Regions from separate parts of the Paenibacillus hubeiensis genome, predicted to be linked through region 3. Evidence: predicted binding sites of a transcription regulator. Region 3 holds the regulator's gene; each other region holds the start of a gene.
The links. The regulator NrdR, encoded in region 3, represses ribonucleotide reductase genes. The targets are predictions, from matches to a motif close to AACACNATATATNGTGTT.
Positions count from the first base shown of each region.

Region 1: nrdI (class Ib ribonucleoside-diphosphate reductase assembly flavoprotein NrdI) is a predicted target of NrdR. The motif match lies at 1,469-1,486, and genes of this name have one in related genera.
Region 2: RSX24_RS22645 (anaerobic ribonucleoside triphosphate reductase) is a predicted target of NrdR. The motif match lies at 1,898-1,915, and genes of this name have one in related genera.

Region 1 covers NZ_JAVYAE020000003.1:296,814-300,095, forward strand. The annotation lists gene RSX24_RS11430 (GNAT family N-acetyltransferase) at 1-464, shown strand, start outside; gene RSX24_RS11435 (N-acetyltransferase) at 692-1,171, opposite strand; gene nrdI (class Ib ribonucleoside-diphosphate reductase assembly flavoprotein NrdI) at 1,525-1,884, shown strand; gene nrdE (class 1b ribonucleoside-diphosphate reductase subunit alpha) at 1,871-3,282, shown strand, end outside.
Region 2 covers NZ_JAVYAE020000010.1:134,666-137,947, forward strand. The annotation lists gene RSX24_RS22645 (anaerobic ribonucleoside triphosphate reductase) at 1-1,818, opposite strand, end outside; gene RSX24_RS22650 (aldo/keto reductase family protein) at 2,132-3,070, shown strand; gene RSX24_RS22655 (GGDEF domain-containing protein) at 3,171-3,282, opposite strand, start outside.
Region 3 covers NZ_JAVYAE020000001.1:758,100-761,381, forward strand. The annotation lists gene RSX24_RS03640 (NucA/NucB deoxyribonuclease domain-containing protein) at 56-514, opposite strand; gene nrdR (transcriptional regulator NrdR) at 942-1,409, opposite strand; gene RSX24_RS03650 (alpha/beta-type small acid-soluble spore protein) at 1,523-1,741, shown strand; gene RSX24_RS03655 (lytic transglycosylase domain-containing protein) at 1,841-2,404, opposite strand; gene coaE (dephospho-CoA kinase) at 2,401-2,997, opposite strand; gene RSX24_RS03665 (MntP/YtaF family protein) at 3,007-3,282, opposite strand, start outside.

The sequences.
Region 1 (3,282 bases), on a different contig from region 3:
AATATTCGCAGCAATTGAAGCTGTTGTCCAATTCGAGATATCTGCTTCTCACCGAGAAGAATGAACAGAACGAAGTCATTGCCTTTCTCGCAGGCTGGGAATTCGAGACGTTTCGGTACGTTGAAAATATCGCCGTTTCCCCGGGCATTCGCGGTGGAGGCATCGGCAAGCGGCTGATGGAACGTTTCATGAAGAGGTCTGCTCTGCCGATCGTATTGGAGGTGGAATTGCCCGAGGATTCGCTGAAGCGAAGAAGGATCGGATTTTACGAGCGTTTGGGATTCCATTTAGAGGAGGCTGCCTATGTTCAACCGCCGCTGCGCCCAGGACAGCAGCCTTTGTCACTCCGGATCATGAGTTATCCGGAGCAATTGACCCCTTCACAGTTTGAAGAAGTGAGGGATGTGCTCTATCGGGAAGTGTACGGCGTATCTCCGGCAAGCACGGTCGCCCGGAATCGCTGATGTTATCCGGTTGGCAAGACAACGCGCCGTATTTTTCCCAGCTGTTCAAGAACCTAAGGGGATCGCCCCCAAGTCGTATAGATTGGCAATCAAACAAACGTATCAATAAAGAGATTGGAATACATCATGAAGAACAAGGCTCTGCTAGAGGTACATAACCCCGCAGAGCCTTTATCGATTATTGTGAATGCCTAATTGAACTTTCGAATTGAACTTTCGCTTACTTATCAAGAAAACAAATTTGTTCCAGTTTCTTTCCATTCCATCAAGTATTCCTCATGACCGGTTTGCTCATCCAGAAGCTCTTCCACGATATGAAAGCCGTTTTTCTCGTAAAAACGTACGGCCGAGGCATTTTCTTTGTACACTTTTAGCGTGATTTTTGATTTCTTGCTTTTGACAAAACGAAGCAGCTCTTTGCCGTATCCCTTATTCTGACGCGATGGATCGACAAAAAGCGCTGCCAAATAGTCATCTACCATCGAAACGAATCCGGCGATTTCTTCTTGATCGTAGATGACATAGGTTTCCGACATCGGAATATACTTGTCTCTCATTTCGGTTTTGTTGGAAAGCCAATAAGTCTCCTCGATAAAATCATGGGCTTGAACCGAGCCTTTGTACCAAATTTCAGTTAAAATATCGACATCGCTCTGCTTATGTAATGTTATTTTCACTATGATCTCACCTCTATATTTTTTTCCCAATCACTTATGTATCCTAACATAACCTTCAGCTCCCAAGCAAAATGGAGTCTCCTCATACAAAATTAGCCGCCCCCCTCGTTCCACCGCTCCCGACTGCGAAGCTTCCTCCCTTCCTCCTTACGCTTCCTCACCGAATCACGCAATCGATCGATCAGGAATACAATGTTATTCAGGACAACGGGTTCATCCTTCTCCCATTTTCACACATATTTGATTCCATGCACCCTCATCGCTATTTTGAAAGAGTTCACCTTATATTCATTGACAAATCTATATATTGATATAGAATTAGAAAAGAAATCTACATATAGCGTATTTATAGATAGCTTTTACGTTTAAGGAGGTTAATGATATTGCTGATCGTGTATGATTCCATCACTGGCAATGTGAAGAGATTCATCTCCAAGCTTCACATGCCGGCCATCCAGATCAATAGTCAAATGACGATCGACGAACCGTACGTACTCGTGACATATACAACAGGTTTTGGACAGATACCTGACAAGGTGTCTTCTTTTTTGCAAAAAAACTCCAAACATTTGATTGGCGTTGCCGCGAGCGGCAACCGCAACTGGGGCGAACGTTTCGCCAAAAGCGCGGATTTGATTTCCGCATCCTATAACGTGCCTGTAATCAGCAAATTCGAGCTGTCCGGCACCAAAAAAGACGTAGAGCATTTTGAACAGGAGGTAAGCCGCCTTGAAACATATTGAATTGAACAACATGCTGCTGCAGCGCGACTCCGATGGCTTTTTCCAGTTACATAAGGATCAGGAAGCTGTAGCCGAGTTCATGAAAGAGATCGAAGAAAAGAGCATGCGTTTTGCCACCATCGACGATCAAGTCAGCTATATGATTGAGAATGATTATTACGAGGACTTCTATGCTTCCTACACTGCCGATGAAGTGAGACGAATCTTTGAAATCACGCGCAGTTACCAGCATCGCTTCCCTTCCTACATGGCAGCTTCGAAATTTTATACCGATTACGCGCTGAGAAGCTATGATCGCAAAACGGTGCTGGAGCAATATCCGGATCGCGTGGCAGCCGTAGCGCTGCATTTGGGTCGCGGAAACTTCGACACAGCTTCTTTGTTGTCCCGTTCCATGATGGAACAGCGCCTGCAGCCTGCCACTCCGACATTTTTGAACGCGGGCAAAAGCCGGCGCGGGGAGCTGGTATCCTGCTTCCTGCTCGAAATGGACGATTCCTTGAACTCGATCAACTATGTGCTGAATACATGCATGCAGTTGTCCAAAATCGGCGGCGGCGTTGCCGTGAATTTGTCCAAGCTGCGCGCCCGGGGCGAAGCCATCAAAGGCGTGGAAGGTGCTGCCAAAGGCATCACGCCCGTGCTCAAGCTGATGGAAGACGGCTTCTCCTACGCGGACCAGATGGGTCAACGCAAAGGCTCCGGTGCGGCTTATTACAATATTTTCGGTTGGGACGTCATGGAACTGCTCGATAGCAAAAAAATTAATGCCGATGAGAAAATTCGCCTGAAAACCCTCTCCATCGGGTTGATCGTTCCGAATCGTTTTTATAAGCTGGCCCAGGATAATGAGCCTCTTTACCTCTTTGCACCATATAGCGTATACCAAAATTACGGAATTCACCTGGATGATATGGATCTGGACGAGATGTACGACACCTTGGTCGCCGACGAACGCGTGAAAAAGAAAAAATCGTTGATGGCGCGGGATATGCTCACCAAAATCGCCATGGTTCAACTGGAATCCGGCTATCCATACATCATTAACAAAACGAATGCCAATCAGGCACACCCTTTGAAAAACGTGGGACAAATCAAAATGTCGAACCTGTGCACGGAGATCTTCCAGCTCCAGGAAACCTCTGAAATTACGGACTACGGCCAGCCCGATATCATTCGCAGAGACATCAGCTGCAATCTGGCATCCCTCAATATCGTGAATGTCATGGAAAGCGGCAAAATCAAAGAATCCGTTCACGAGGGCATGATCGCGCTGACTTCCGTCAGCGACATGACCCATGTCGCCAATGCTCCCGGCGTAGCCAAGGCCAATTCGGAAATGCATTCGGTCGGCCTCGGCGCCATGAATTTGCACGGGTATTTGGCCAAAAACAAAAT
Region 2 (3,282 bases), on a different contig from region 3:
TGCGCCGATGACCCCCTCATAACCGCATCCTGTGCAGCGGTCGATCGGGTGGTTGATGGAGAAGTAGCCGATATCCTGGGCAAGGGCAAATTGCACGATGCGTTGAAACGCGGTCGTGTTGGCACGTACATTGCCGTCCAACTCGATATAGGAGATCGCTCCGGCATTGCATAACGCATGGAACGGAGCCTCCAGTTCGATTTTGCGATAGGCCGGCAACGCGTGGTAGACCGGAACGTGGAACGAGTTGGTGTAGTATTCGCGATCGTTGATGCCTTCGATCAGGCCATAGTTGGCCCGGTCGATTTTGGTGAATTTGCCGGAAAGGCCCTCCGCAGGTGTTGCGAACAACGTAATATTCAGGTTATGGGCGTCGCTCATGCGATCACAGAACTCCCGCATCGTGCGGATGACGTTCAGCGCTTCCTGGTGGATGCTCGGGTCCTGTCCATGATGGCGGCCATACATCGCCGTCATGCATTCCGCAAGCCCGATGAAACCGACGGACAACGTACCGTGCTTCAGCAGGTCGGCCACCGGTTCATCCGGCGCAAGGCGTTCGCCGCCTTCCCATACGCCTTCCCGCATCATGAAGTCCGACGCTTTGGCGGGCTGGCCGGTCTGAATGCGGTAACGGTGCAGCAGCCCGCGAACCGCATTGCGCATAACGGAGTCGAGCGCCTCATAGAATCCGCTGCGGTCGGCGACGGCCCGAGTGCCCTGGCAAATGCCGAAGCGAATGCCCAATTTAACGAGATTGATCGTATTAAAGGACAGGTTGCCTTTGCCGCTCTGGCGGTTGCGCCCGAAACGATCGGCCAGCGTGCGCGTCCGGCAGCCCATGGTTGCAATGATCGTATCGGGGTCCTCCGGCCGGTAATACGGCAAGTTGAAGGAGGCATCGACATTGACGAAATTGGGATACATCCGCCGTGACGAGCAGGTGATCGCGAGCCGGAACAGATCGTAATTCGGCTCTCCTTCGGCCTGGTTGATGCCTTGCTTGCACTGGAAAATATGCTGCGGGAACACAGGCGTCTCGCCGTTCCCCAGCCCGCGGATGGTCGCTTCCAGCAGCGACCGGGAAACGAGGCGGCCCTCGGCGGACGTGCACAGCCCGTAGTTGAGCGACGTGAACGGAATCTGCCCGCCGGCCCGGCTGCTCATCGTGTTCAGATTGTGGATCAGCGACTCGGCGGCCTGTCCCGTCTCCTGCTCCGTTTCTTCGCAGGCGAACGCATAGGCTTTCGGGCAGGCGCGTTGTGCCTGCTCGCTATCCAGATGCAGCTGCTCGTCCCCGATCGCGGCCTGTTCCCCGAACAGCCGCTGTCCTTTGCGGTAATGCTTGCGGAAGGAGCGCTGTACGTAAGGCGCCAGGTCCCAGTCGATTTTGTTGGCCGAGACGCCGCCGTATTGGCTGTTTTGCTGGGACTGGAAAATGATCGCAACCAGCGCCATGGCCGACATGATCGTTTGCGGAGTACGCACCGAGCCGTTGCCCGTGTTGAAACCGGAAGCGAGCAGCCGGTCAAACGGAATGAATATGCAGTTCGTCGTTCCAAGCGCGTATTGGTCCAGATCGTGCACGTACAGATCGCCGTTCTCCACCGCTTCGGACAGCTCCCGGGGCAGTACGTGGCGCATGGCATGCCATTTCGCCGTTTCCGAACCGAGCCTGCTCATTTTTCCGCTGAAGGAATCGCCATTGAGGTTGGCATTTTCCCGAAGTGTATCCGCATCCTCCGCACCGATGATTCGCCGCCCGAGATCGGACAGCAGGTCCGGGGACGGCGGGGCAACGCGTTCAAGCGTACTCATATCAAAATTCCTCCCATAATCCATTGATCTATAAAGTTATGTCGTTGAATACTAGATATAGATGAACATTACCTATTTATAAACTATATATAGGCTTTTTGGGTGTGAGGATAATCACACTGTCTCGCCCTCGGGAGCCGTATTCCCCATCGCTGCACGGATAAAAAAATTTCGAATTTGAAGATGGATGCCGCCTATGAACATGACCCTATTGGGTTCATGGACAACTTTGGACTGTTTATTTGCGCAATGTGCGGTAAAATGGAAAGGGAACTTTATCCATAACCTATTGCATGAGGAGGATGTAGAATCAATGGAATATCGCAGACTGGGCAAAAGCGGACTTAAAGTAAGCGAGATCAGCCTTGGCAGCTGGCTGACATATGGCGGGTATGTGGAACGCGAGAACGCGGTTCGCTCCATTGAAACCGCATTCGATGAGGGCATTAACTTTTTCGATACAGCGAATGTGTATGAGCGCGGAGCGGCAGAGGAGCTGCTTGGACAGACGCTAAAAGCACGTCCACGCGATTCATACGTTCTGGCCACCAAGGTGTTCGGCAAAATGGGCGACGGCCCCAATGACCAGGGCTTGTCCCGGAAGCACATCATGGAGCAGTGCGAGGCCAGCCTGAGACGGTTAGGAACTGAATATGTAGATATATATTATTGCCACCGTTATCACGAGGAGACGCCGATCGAAGAAACGCTGCGTGCACTCGATGATCTCGTGCGTCATGGCAAAGTGCTGTACGTGGGCGTCAGCCAGTGGACGGCAGCGCAGATGGAGGCCGCGCTGGGCACGGCAGATCGTTTGCTGCTGGATCATATCGTTGTGAACCAACCCGTATACAACATGTTTGATCGTTACATTGAGAAAGAGATCATTCCGCTCGGCGAGCGCAAAGGCATCGGACAAGTGGTATATTCGCCGTTGGCTCAAGGCTTGCTGACGGGCAAATACACGTCCGTATCCGACATTCCGGAGAACAGCCGGGCTGCGAAGCTGGGTTGGGACGAAGGCAAAATCAATGCCGACAAGATCGCCAAAGTGAATCGGCTCATCGAGGTTGCGAACAAACTGGAGATCAAAGTGGGGCAGCTGGCCTTGGCCTGGATTTTGCGCCAAAGTAACGTGTCCAGCGCGCTCGTGGGAGCAAGCCGTCCTGAACAGGTCAAAGAAAACGCGGCAGCTTCAGGCATCAAACTGGACGCGGAAATCATCGGCGAAATTGAACGCATTTTGGCCTGATTTGCGCATAAAGGCGTGATCGGCCTCTAAACGATCGAAAAAGGGATACCCCAAGCGCCAGTCTCGGGGTATCCCTTCATATTTGTTTCAGTCGGGCGGGTCAGCACTCGCCGGTTTGCAGTTCGATCGGCTTCGGAATGGAGCATACTCTGTTCCGGCCGGTATTTTTGGCCTCATACAATGCACGGTCCGCGTGTTCGAAGAGGTCGTTG
Region 3 (3,282 bases):
CTCAACCCAATTATAGCGTTTTGCCATAAAGGATTGAGGCGGTAAGTTATGGTTACTATTTAAATTCAAACTCCACGACCGTCCCGTCTGGATAATCTTCCAACTGATTCCCTACCCAACTACCGGCGCCCCGATTATCTGACGGGCTTATGTATTCGATATCTGCTCCTGATCCTCCTTCGGCACACATGGCCATCGGCCACTCGTCGCGATCGTAACCCTTCTTCGTCTCGACGCCTTTTAGGGACAGTTTCCGGTTTTCCTCCGCTCCATCCCTGTCGATGGTACATGTCGCAGGCTGTCCGCTCTCTATGGCGTCCTGAATGTGTTTGGCAGTCTCAGGATAACGATCGGATGGAAACTCCAGCACGACCACCTTGGAGCGATCCACGTCTACGTCAGATGTTGTAGCAGGGGTTGAGTCGCTTGGTTTGGAGCTCGGCAAAATGTCGCCATTCAAAAGTGCGATCGCCATAATTATTGCGAGTATTGCCCCCGCAAGCAGCTTTTTCATACTTACTGTCCTCCAATTAAACTGAAAATATAAAACGCCCCTATTCATTATAGCGCTTGGCTACACAGAACAGAGGCGAAATTATTTATATTAAGGGAATTAATTACGTTTTGGTTTGATCTGATAAGGATAATTCCTTGATAACTGCGTTTCGATGACCTTGTTTGATGGTAGTACATTCAGCAGATGCGCTCTCCCAGCTGAGCTAAGGCCCCAGGATATGTATTTATTCCTCATCGCCATATCGTTTGCTTCAGGCGACTTCTATATCATATAAAATTCAGCCCATGTTGTCAACATCTTTTTAAAAATTAATTCATTTCAATCCATACCTACCCTAAAGTGATCGGAGAAGAACAACCTTTATGCACAATGTGTAACGATAACTCTGGACTGCTCTTCTCCCTCAACCCTTCACTTTAAGCCTTCAATCTTCCATGTCCTCGTTGGACAGCAGCGATTTCAGTTCTTTCATGAACATGTTGATGTCTTTGAACTGGCGATACACCGAGGCGAATCGAACGTAGGCCACCTCGTCCACCGGAAACAGCTGTTCCATCAGCAATTCGCCGATCTGGCGGCTTTCCACTTCGGCGTCCGCCGTATTGCGCAGCGATTTCTCCACTTCGGAAACCATCATTTCCAACGTTTCGACGGAAACCGGACGTTTCTCGCAGGCACGGATCAAACCGCGCAAAATTTTGTCCCGGCTGAATTCCTCCCGGCTTCCGTCCTTCTTAATCACGATGAGCGGAGTCTCCTCCACCATTTCAAACGTAGTAAACCTTCGGCTGCACTGCTCGCATTCGCGGCGGCGCCGAATCGACTTGGATTCGTTGGCCGGCCTTGAGTCCAGTACTTTAGTGCCCAAGTAGCCGCAATAAGGACATTTCAAATCAGATCACTTCCCATGTTTTTCTTTTGGAACAAATTCCCTATAGACATTCGTAATGAAAATCGAAGCTTGGACACATAATACTTTTACCAACCGCGAGGAGGTGAACAGCAATGGCCCAAAGCAATGGTAACTCCAATAATCTGGTGGTAACTAGAGCTTCCGCAGCTCTCGAGCAAATGAAATACGAAGTTGCTCAAGAACTCGGAATTAGCATCCCACAGGACGGATACCAAGGTAACATGACTTCTTACGAGAACGGTTCGATCGGTGGTTACATCACGAAGCGTCTGGTAACAATTGCAGAACAGCAATTGGCAGGTCAATACTAATATCCGTTCGGGAATACGTAATACAGAGGAGCACGGAGTGGTCGGCAGCATGCCGGCCACTCTGTTTTTCTTGCTCTTTTCATCCGGATTCTGTCCCTTTTAGAACGTATCATAGATATCTACATATTGATTATAATAATAAATAACGCGTTGTACATAGTGCCGGGTTTCTCCAAAAGGAATATCCTTGATCGACTCCAACGTTCCGTCCCATACGCCGTTCTTAAGCCACTCGTTGACCTTGCCCGGACCTGCGTTATATGCAGCGATCATCGCGATGGGATTGCCATCGAATTGCTCGGACAAATTTTTCAAGTACCACGTTCCAAGCTGGATGTTCCTGTCCGGCTCATGCTTCAGCTCGTCCAGCGAGGTATGCGGAATTTTGGCCTGTTCCATGATCCAGTTCGCCGTATCGGGCATGAGCTGCATCAAACCGATGGCGCCTTTTCTGGATTCCTTGCTTGTTTTGAAATTCGTTTCCACCCGGATAATCGAAGCGATCAGAAACGGGTCCACTTCATAACTCTGCGATTGCGCCCGAATTTCGTTTTTGTATTGGATCGGATAAAACCATGCCATCCAGTTCGTATTCAGGAACAACACGAGCACAAATGACACAAACAGCAGCAGCAGCACTCTCTTTTTGCGCAGCAGCTTCATGACAGACCCTTACGATGCCAAAACGCCGCCAACTGCTTTTCCGTCTCCGTCCATGAACCGCTATTGTCAATGACGATATCTGCGCGCCGCTTTTTCAGTTCGATATCCATTTGCGCCCCAAGGCGTGCATCAGCCTGTTCTGACGTCAATCCATCCCGAATCATCAGTCTTTCCTTTTGCACGGAACGGGGGACATATACAACCATAACTTCGTCAAACCCATTCTCCAATCCCGATTCGTACAATAAAGGAATATCCGATACCACAAGCTTGTCCGGATATTCTGTCCGATATGCGACGGCACGCTCCCGCATCTCCTGACGGATTGCCGGATGCGTGATCGCTTCCAGCGCTTTTCGCTCTTCGGGGTTCCCGAAAACGATGCTGCCCAGTTTTTTGCGATCCAACGTACCGTCTTCATGCAATATGGCTTGTCCAAACCGCTGCACGGTGGCAGCCAAAACCGGATGCCCGGGCAGCATAACCTCCCGGGCAATCACGTCTGCGTCAATGATCAACGCCCCCTTGCTTGCAAGAAAGGCGGAAACACTGCTTTTTCCGGTTGCGATCCCGCCGGTTAAGCCCATATTCATCGTTTCACCTCACAACAGCTTCATTATTCCCATAGCCACCAACAAAATGGCAGGCAGCACCGACAAACGTTGCATCCAGCGCAGGTCGGCAAAGCGCAATCCCACCTTCATCCCGAGCGAAAGAAACGCCCCGCTGAACAGCGCAATCACCAATGCGGTCCAGAACGTCGGAAACCCCAGCAAAGCAGCCCCGAGTCCGGCACCAAAAGCATCCAGTGACAACGCTATGCCGAGCCACATCGCTTCTTGGGCAGATATGCTGCCCGAATTGTCGATATCCGCCTT